3 regions of the Enterobacter sp. R4-368 genome follow, and region 1 is predicted to be linked to each of the others. Evidence: predicted binding sites of a transcription regulator. Region 1 holds the regulator's gene; each other region holds the start of a gene.
The links. The regulator PurR, encoded in region 1, represses purine synthesis genes. The targets are predictions, from matches to a motif close to CANGCAAACGTTTGCNTG.
Positions count from the first base shown of each region.

Region 2: the regulator PurR is predicted to act here: its motif matches at 1,908-1,925, upstream of H650_RS13610 (nucleobase:cation symporter-2 family protein).
Region 3: the regulator PurR is predicted to act here: its motif matches at 1,371-1,388, upstream of purT (formate-dependent phosphoribosylglycinamide formyltransferase).

Region 1 covers NC_021500.1:729,120-732,400, forward strand. Annotated here, with positions in the region: gene H650_RS03315 (MFS transporter) at 1-775, opposite strand, end outside; gene cydH (cytochrome bd-I oxidase subunit CydH) at 944-1,033, opposite strand; gene purR (HTH-type transcriptional repressor PurR) at 1,331-2,356, shown strand; gene punR (DNA-binding transcriptional activator PunR) at 2,375-3,281, opposite strand, start outside.
Region 2 covers NC_021500.1:2,893,930-2,897,210, forward strand. Annotated here, with positions in the region: gene recG (ATP-dependent DNA helicase RecG) at 1-1,852, shown strand, start outside; gene H650_RS13610 (nucleobase:cation symporter-2 family protein) at 1,977-3,281, shown strand, end outside.
Region 3 covers NC_021500.1:909,515-912,795, reverse strand. Annotated here, with positions in the region: gene purT (formate-dependent phosphoribosylglycinamide formyltransferase) at 155-1,333, opposite strand; gene H650_RS04205 (YebG family protein) at 1,465-1,803, shown strand; gene yebF (protein YebF) at 1,862-2,212, shown strand; gene H650_RS04195 (tellurite resistance TerB family protein) at 2,307-2,966, shown strand; gene ptrB (oligopeptidase B) at 3,045-3,281, shown strand, end outside.

The DNA of each region.
Region 1 (3,281 bases):
TGCCGCCAAGATAATTACCAATGGAGAAACCAACGCCAATCAACACCAGCATCGCCGTCACAAAAACGGGAGTGGCATCGGTAATGGTGTGCAGTACCGGCGCAATGTAGGTATACAGCGTGAACATGGCGCCTGCGCCGAGCACGGTGGTCAGCAATGCGGACAACACTTGTGGGCGTACCAGTACCGACAGCTCTTTACGTACGTCCGGGCGCTCACCTGTGCCACCTTTCGGCAGCGAAAAGAACAGGCTTGCCATGGCAATCACACCCAGCCCGGCGGTGGCCATGAAGGACATACGCCAGCCAATGGTTTCACCCAGCCAGGTTGCGGCAGGCACACCGCCAATGTTAGCAATGGTCAGCCCCATAAACATGGTTGCCACTGCGCTGGCCTGCTTCTCTTTGGCGACAACGCTTGCCGCCACCACCGAGCCAAGACCAAAAAACGCGCCGTGGTTCAGGCTGGTGACGATCCGCGCCAGCATTAATGTGGCGTAATCCGGCGCAATCGCCGACAGCACGTTACCGAGCGTAAAAATCGCCATCAAAAAGATCAGGGCATTGCGTCTGCCGCGGTGAGACAGCAGCAATGTCATTAACGGCGCACCGACCATTACGCCGATAGCGTAGGCGCTAATCAGCATCCCCGCCGCCGGAATAGAAACGTCGACGCCGCGGGCAATAACCGGCAGTAATCCCATCGGGGAAAACTCGGTGGTACCAATGCCGAAGGCGCCAATCGCCAGGGCAAGCAAAGGGAAATTAATTTTCATCTGTGACTCCAAAATAGACATGCCGACTTGCGACCCTGTCGCTGAAGCCAAAAGTATGACAGCTATCACAAAAAACAGAAGTTAGCAGAATGACAAAAGATTATTGCAGAAGTGATAACAATGGCGGGGAAGAAAACCGAGGGAGAAAAGGCTCTCCCTCGCGATAGATCAATGCAGTGCAGCAGTCAGACCGCCGAAAACAATCAGGCTCAGAACGATGACGGTAGTGATTAAAGAATACTTCAGATCGGTGCTCATCAATTTTCCCCTTTTTAATTTCCCCACAAAAAGTGAGATAACGCATTTTTGCACAAATTATCTTAAAAATCTTGCGGGAATTCGCAGGAGAAACGTTTTAATACTTCCCCTTTTGCTCAAGATCAGACAAAATTCGACGCTAAATTTATTAGCGTACCGGCCATTGACTCCCCTCCTGACGTCCAGTGTCGTTTTCCCGGCGTACCGCACCCCCTTTGATGGGTACAGGGTGATTAAAGGCAAACGTTTACCTTAAGTATTATCAGGAGCTTATGATATGGTCTGGAGTGATATCTGATGGCAACGATTAAAGACGTAGCGAAACGAGCAAACGTTTCCACTACAACCGTATCACATGTAATTAACAAAACCCGTTTCGTCGCCGAAGAGACGCGCAACGCTGTGTGGGCGGCGATTAAAGAGTTGCACTATTCCCCCAGCGCCGTCGCCCGCAGCCTGAAAGTGAATCACACTAAATCGATCGGCTTGCTGGCCACCAGCAGTGAAGCGGCCTACTTTGCTGAAATTATTGAAGCCGTAGAGAAAAAGTGCTTCCAGAAGGGTTATACCCTGATCCTCGGCAATGCCTGGAATAGCCTCGAAAAACAGCGTGCTTATCTGTCGATGATGGCGCAAAAGCGCGTTGATGGTTTGCTGGTAATGTGTTCCGAATACCCGGAATCGCTGTTGAGCATGCTGGAAGAGTACCGCCATATTCCGATGGTAGTGATGGACTGGGGCGAAGCGAAGGCCGACTTTACGGATTCCGTTATTGATAACGCCTTTGAAGGCGGTTATATGGCCGGGCGCTACCTTATTGATCGCGGACACCGCGATATTGGCGTGATCCCCGGCCCGCTGGAGCGTAACACTGGCGCTGGCCGTCTGGCCGGCTTTATGAAAGCGATGGAAGAAGCCCTTATCAGCGTGCCGGAAAACTGGATCGTGCAGGGCGATTTCGAGCCGGAATCCGGCTATCGCGCGATGCAGCAAATCCTCAATCAGGCGCATCGCCCTACCGCAGTCTTTTGCGGCGGTGACATTATGGCGATGGGCGCACTGTGCGCTGCCGATGAGATGGGTTTACGCGTACCGCAGGATATTTCCCTGATTGGTTATGACAACGTACGTAACTCACGCTTCTTCACCCCGGCCCTGACCACGATTCACCAGCCGAAAGATTCGCTGGGAGAAACGGCGTTTACCATGCTGCTTGATCGTATCGTCAACAAGCGCGAAGAGTCGCAGTCTATTGAAGTACATCCGCGTCTGGTTGAACGCCGTTCCGTGGCCGATGGCCCGTTCCGCGACTACCGCCGCTAACCGCTTATTACGGAGCCGTTAATTCGGCTCCCGTAACCACTCGTCATTCAGCGTTTCGCTATCTCCCAGATATTCCAGCAGCCAGTTTAACGCCGGGGACGCCTCATTTTGTTGCCATGTCAGGCAGCACGCCGCATCCGGGAAGGGATTTTCCAGGGTCAGCGCAACCCAGTCACCGCTGTCGAGCCGCGGGCGGGCAAAGTGGGCCGGCACCATTCCCACGCATAACCCTGCCGATAAGCACGCCTCCGACGACGCCCAATCAGGAACAATCACGCGTTTCTGATTATCCAGCAGCCAGGTAATACGTTTCGGCAACGAGCGGGACGTATCTTCCTGGATAAGTGAAGGCCAGTTGCGCAAGGTATCGTCGCTAAGCGGGCCTGCCAGTGACGCCAGCGGATGGCGACTGGAAACCACGCATTTCCAGCTCAGCATTCCCATATCGCGAAACGCATAACGCCCACCGACGGGAATAGCCTGCGTTGCGCCGATCGCCAGCTCCACCCGCCCGTCAGCAAGCGCATCCCAGACACCGTTAAAGACTTCCTGGTAGACCTGCAACTCAACATCACTGAAATGTCGATAGAAATCGACGATTAATTGCCGGGTACGTTCAGGTTTTACGATGTTGTCGACGGCGATCGCCAGTTGCCCGCGCCAGCCGTTGGCAATTTGCTGGCACTGCTGACGGGTGATCTGCATTTTTTTGATAACAGCTCGCCCTTCTTTCAAAAACCAGACTCCGGCAGGCGTAAGCTCAACATCCCGATGGCGGCGTTCAAACAGCGGAACAGCCAGCCACTCTTCAAGTTGCCGCACGGTATAGCTCACCGCAGAAGGTACACGGTGTAACTCCTGCGCCGCACCGCTAAAACTGCCATTGCGCGCGACAGCATCAACCACTTCCAGCGAATATTCTGAC
Region 2 (3,281 bases), 2.2 Mb from region 1:
TCGCCGGATGATGACCTGCCAGATTAGCGACGGCACGGGCATTCTCACCATGCGCTTTTTCAACTTCAACGCGGCGATGAAAAACAGCCTCGCCACTGGCCGCCGTGTGCTGGCCTATGGGGAAGCGAAACGCGGGAAGTTCGGCGCGGAAATGATCCATCCCGAATACCGCGTGCAGGGCGATCTCAGCACCCCGGAATTGCAGGAAACCCTGACGCCGGTTTACCCCACCACCGAAGGCATCAAACAAGCGACACTGCGCAAGCTCACCGACCAGGCGCTGGAACTACTGGCGACGTGCGCCATCAGCGAACTGCTGCCGCCGGAGCTGGCGCAAGGCATGATGAGCCTGCCAGAGGCGCTGCATACGCTGCATCGCCCGCCGCCGTCACTGCAATTAAGCGATCTGGAAAGCGGGCAGCACCCGGCGCAGCGCCGTTTGATCCTTGAAGAATTACTGGCGCACAACCTCAGTATGCTGGCGTTGCGTGCCGGCGCGCAGCGTTATCATGCGCAACCACTCAGCGCCAAAGATGAACTGAAAAACCGCCTGCTGGCGTCGCTACCGTTTAAACCAACCGGCGCACAAGCGCGCGTGGTCGCGGAGATCGAGCGCGATATGGCGCTGGATATGCCGATGATGCGCCTGGTGCAGGGTGATGTGGGCTCCGGTAAAACGCTGGTTGCCGCGCTGGCAGCGCTGCGGGCGATAGCCAATGGCAAACAAGTGGCGATGATGGCACCCACCGAACTGCTGGCAGAGCAGCACGCTAACAATTTCCGCAACTGGTTTGCGCCGCTCGGCGTGGAAGTGGGCTGGCTGGCGGGCAAGCAAAAAGGCAAAGCGCGCCAGGCACAGCAAGAGGCAATTGCCAGCGGTCAGGTGCAAATGGTGGTGGGCACCCATGCCATTTTCCAGGAACAGGTGCAGTTTAACGGTCTTGCGCTGGTAATTATCGACGAACAACACCGCTTTGGCGTTCATCAGCGGCTGGCGCTGTGGGAAAAAGGCCAGCAGCAGGGTTTTCACCCGCACCAGTTGATCATGACGGCAACACCGATCCCACGCACGCTGGCGATGACCGCCTACGCCGATCTCGACACCTCGGTGATCGACGAACTGCCGCCGGGCCGTACGCCGGTCACTACCGTCGCTATCCCCGATACGCGCCGCAACGAGATTATCGATCGCGTACGCAGCGCCTGTACCGGCGAAGGCCGCCAGGCCTACTGGGTTTGTACATTGATCGAAGAGTCCGACCTGCTGGAAGCACAGGCGGCGGAGGCGACCTGGGAAGAGCTGAAACTGGCGTTGCCGGAGCTGAATGTTGGCCTGGTGCATGGCCGCATGAAACCGGCAGAAAAACAGGCGGTAATGCAGGCATTCAAACAGGGCGAGCTGCATTTGCTGGTCGCTACTACGGTGATTGAAGTGGGCGTGGATGTGCCAAATTCCAGCCTGATGATTATCGAAAACCCGGAGCGGCTCGGACTTGCGCAACTCCACCAGCTACGTGGCCGCGTTGGGCGCGGTGCGGTGGCCTCCCACTGCGTACTGCTCTACAAATCCCCATTATCAAAAACCGCGCAAAAACGCCTGCAAGTGCTCCGCGACAGTAACGATGGCTTTGTGATTGCGCAAAAAGATCTGGAAATTCGCGGCCCCGGCGAACTGCTTGGTACCCGCCAGACCGGCAACGCGGAATTTAAAGTTGCCGACCTGCTGCGCGATCAGGCGATGATCCCGGAAGTACAGCGCGTAGCCCGCCATATTCATGAGCGTTATCCGCAGCTTGCCGAAGCGCTGATCGACCGCTGGATGCCGGAAACAGAACGCTACTCCAACGCCTGAGTTTTAGAACCTTATCCCGCAAAACGAACACCCCTTAGAAAAGTATGTTTTTAGCATAGCAACCGTTTGCTTTTACCAAACAGTCCGATAAAATCAGCGCTTTTCCATCAGGGGATTGCTTGAGATGTCCGTAAACACCATCGAGTCAGAAAGTGCGCAACCGGTTGCGCAGACTCAACCCAGCGAACTGATCTACCGCCTTGAAGATCGCCCGCCGCTGCCGCAGACCCTGTTTGCCGCGCTCCAGCACCTGCTGGCGATGTTTGTTGGCGTTATCACGCCCGCGCTGCTTATCTGCCAGGCGTTGGGTTTACCGGCTCAGGACACTCAGCACATTATCAGCATGTCGCTGTTCGCCTCTGGCGTCGCCTCTATTATCCAGATCAAAGCCTGGGGACCTGTTGGCTCCGGGTTGCTCTCGATTCAGGGCACCAGCTTTAACTTTGTTGCGCCACTGATCATGGGTGGTACCGCGCTGAAAACCGGCGGTGCGGATGTGCCCACGATGATGGCTGCGCTGTTCGGCACCCTGATGCTGGCCAGCTGCACCGAAATGGTCGTTTCCCGCATCCTGCCGTTTGCGCGTCGCATTATTACCCCGCTGGTTTCCGGCGTGGTGGTGATGATTATCGGCCTGTCGCTGATTCAGGTGGGTCTGACATCCGTAGGCGGCGGTTTTGCCGCGATGAGCAACCACACCTTCGGCGCGCCGAAAAACCTGCTGCTGGCAGGCGTGGTGCTGGGGCTGATTATTCTGCTTAACCGTCAGCGCAACCCCTATTTACGTATCGCGTCGCTGGTGATCGCCATGGCCGTTGGCTATGTGCTGGCGATGTTTATGGGTATGCTGCCGGCATATAGCGCACCGGCAACGTCCTTTATGGTGCCGACGCCGCTTTACTACGGTCTGAGCATTGACTGGACCCTGCTGCTGCCGCTAATGCTGGTATTTATGATCACCTCGCTTGAAACCATCGGTGATATCACCGCCACTTCTGACGTTTCCGAGCAGCCCGTCGCTGGCCCGCTGTATATGAAGCGCCTGAAAGGCGGCGTGCTGGCAAATGGTCTCAACTCGTTTGTTTCCGCTGTTTTCAACACTTTCCCGAACTCCTGCTTCGGCCAGAACAATGGCGTTATTCAACTGACCGGTGTTGCCAGCCGCTATATCGGTTTCTTCATTGCGGTGATGCTGATGGTGCTCGGCCTGTTCCCGGCGGTCAGCGCTTTTGTACAGCAACTGCCTGAGCCGGTACTGGGCGGTGCAACGCTGGTGATGTTCGGTACGATTGCCGCATCCGGTGTACGCATTGTTTCCCGCGAGCCGTTGAACCGCCGCGCGATCCTGATTATCGCGCTGTCGCTGGCCGTTGGCCTCGGCGTTTCTCAGCAGCCGCAAATCCTGCAATTTGCCCCGGACTGGCTGAAA
Region 3 (3,281 bases), 180 kb from region 1:
TTCTCTCACTCGTCCAGGGTGACGGCCGCTAAGAAGCTGATTCTGCTTTATTGCCCCCCGATTTGACTCTCAGGGGGCCGGCAGATGCAGATGCGGCTGTGAGGGATTTGTTCGCCTTCAGGAAGCAATCAATGCAACCTGCCGGGAAGGCTGTTTACCCGCTGACCTTCACCGCCGCCGCCGCCGCAACGGCATATTCCACCGCTTTTTCAACGTTATCTGCCACGGCCAGCGCGACGCCCATACGGCGGGAACCCGCAATTTCCGGCTTACCAAACAGACGCAACTGCACGCCAGCACCTACGGCGCTGTCCACCTTATCAAAGGTGACATTCTGACTGGTCAGGCGCGGCAGGATCACCGCCGAAGCGGAAGGACCATACTGACGAATAGCGCCAATGGGCATGCCGAGAAACGCGCGGACATGCAGGGCAAACTCGGAAAGATCCTGCGAAATCAAGGTCACCATGCCGGTATCGTGCGGGCGCGGCGAAACTTCGCTGAAGATAACGTCATCGCCGCAAACAAAAAGCTCAACGCCAAACAGGCCGTAGCCGCCAAGCGCCAGCACCACTTTGCTGGCGATAGCTTGCGCGCGCTCCAGCGCCAGGGGCGACATTTGCTGCGGTTGCCAGGATTCGCGGTAGTCGCCATCTTCCTGGCGATGCCCGACCGGCGCGCAGAAATGAACGCCGTCGACGGCGCTGATGGTCAGCAATGTGATTTCAAAATCAAAATTGACCACACCTTCAACAATGACACGCCCGGCACCGGCGCGGCCGCCTTGTTGGGCATATTCCCAGGCGCTTGCTAATTGATCGGCGCTTTTAATAAAGCTCTGCCCTTTACCGGAGGAGCTCATCACCGGTTTTACAATACAAGGTAAACCTATCTCCGCGACGGCTTGCTGAAATGCAGCTTCACTGTCGGCAAAGCGGTAACTGGAGGTGGGTAGTTGTAACTCTTCAGCCGCCAGGCGGCGGATGCCTTCACGGTTCATCGTTAGCTTGGTGGCGCGTGCGCAGGGGACGACATGCTGACCTTGCGCTTCCAGCTCAATCAGCGTATCGGTGGCGATAGCTTCGATTTCCGGCACGATAAAGTGAGGTCTTTCCTGTTCAACCAGTGCCTTCAACGCCGCGCCATCAAGCATATTGATCACATGCGAACGATGCGCAACATGCATCGCAGGTGCATCGGGATAGCGATCCACGGCGATCACTTCAATGCCCAGACGCTGACATTCGATGGCAACTTCCTTGCCCAGTTCACCAGAGCCTAATAACATCACGCGTGTTGCTGCGGGGCGCAGCGCAGTTCCTAAAAGAGTCATAGCATTGTACCGTTAGAAAAAATTTGCGCGCAGTATAAACGAAAACGTTTGCGCCTGTCTTTTATCACTTGCGGTGGTTTTTTCATCGCGCTACTATACTGTATAAATACACAGTTAAATGAGGCTGCATCATGGCGGTAGAAGTTAAATACGTTGTCATTCGTGAAGGTGAGGAAAAAATGTCTTTTGCCAGTAAAAAGGAAGCCGATGCTTACGATAAGATGCTCGATCTGGCCGAAGTCCTCGGTGACTGGCTTGCAACAGGGCCGGTAGATCTGGAAGACAACGCGCGCGATCAGATGGCGCTGTGGCTTGCTGAGCAAAAAGAGGCGCTTAACGGCATCCTGAAATCAGGCAAATTACCGGGCACGGAAGCTGAAGAAGCGGTAGCGCCGGTCGACTCTTCAGATTCTGAAGCGACTGACGCTGTGGATATCAAAACTGCAGCGAAGCGCGTGAAAGTCGCCTGAGCTTGCACTGCCAGCAATCTGTACCATGCTTTGAAGGGGTAAAAACCAGGAGATAAGCATGAAAATAGCAGGAGTTTTCGCCGGTTTGCTTTTGCTGGCAGGCAGTATGGCGGCGCATGCCGTTACGGATAAGTCGGTGAAATTTCCCTCGTGCGAGGGACTCAAGGCAGACGGCATTGCCGCCAGTGTTAAGCGGGATTATCTGCAGAATCGCATTGTCCGATGGGCTGATGATCAAAAGAAACTGGGTCAGGCCGATCCAGTCGCCTGGGTCAATCCGAAGGAAATTACCGGCAAGAATGATAAATGGGTTGTGCCGTTAACCGTACGCGGGAAAAGCGCGGACCTTCACTATCGAGTGACTATCGATTGTAAAGGCGGAACCGCAGAGTATCAGCCGCGATCGTAACACCGCATTTTCCCATTCTTTTCAGATATAGACACTTCCTGACATCCCCCTCGCTTACTCTGTGCGCACAACTGTCATGATAAGCGAGGGTTCTATGAGCTGGTTAAATCAACTGCAGTCATTGCTTGGTCAAAAAGGTGATACGCAGACGCCGTCTCCCGGTGGCCATGGACTCAACAATTTGTTGGTGCCGGGTGCATTAGGTGGCCTGGCGGGCCTGCTGGTCGCCAGTAAATCATCGCGCAAACTGCTCGCGAAATATGGCACCGGCGCTTTGCTGGTGGGTGGGGGAGCCGTTGCGGGCAGCGTGTTGTGGAATAAGTATAAAGATCGCATCCGGGATGCGCATCAAGGTGAGCCGCAATTTGGTCAGCACAATACGCCTCTGGATGTCCGCACTGAGCGGCTGATCCTGGCGCTGGTGTTCGCCGCTAAAAGCGACGGACACATTGATGATAAAGAACGTGCGGCGATAGAACAGCAGTTGCGTGAAGCAGGTGTGGAAGCGCAAGGGCAGCAACTGGTAGCGAATGCTATAGACCAGCCGCTGGACCCCGCGCGTCTGGCGCAGGGAGTGCAAAACGAAGAAGAAGCGCTGGAAGTTTACTTCCTGAGCTGCGCCGTTATCGATATCGATCATTTTATGGAACGCAGCTATCTGAACGCGCTGGGCGATGCGTTAAAAATTCCGCAAGATGTGCGAGAAGATATCGAGGCGGATCTCAAAAAGCAGAAATTAGCGCTTAGCTCATGATTTAAATTACGTTTCGCTTGCATCGCGCGTGGGTTTTGCCACCCTTATAGGTATGTAAAACCAAATAAGAATTGTGCTATGTCGCCAAAAGCAAAAAAAATCCCGCACGCCATGACAATGCATGGTGATACGCGTATCGACAACTATTACTGGCTGCGGGACGATACGCGCTCACAGCCAGATGTTCTGGATTACCTCCATCAGGAAAATGATTACGGGCGAGAAGTGATGGCTTCCCAGCAAGCGTTACAGGACGACGTGCTGGCAGAAATTATCTCGCGAATACCGCAGCGCGAAGTCTCCGCGCCTTATATC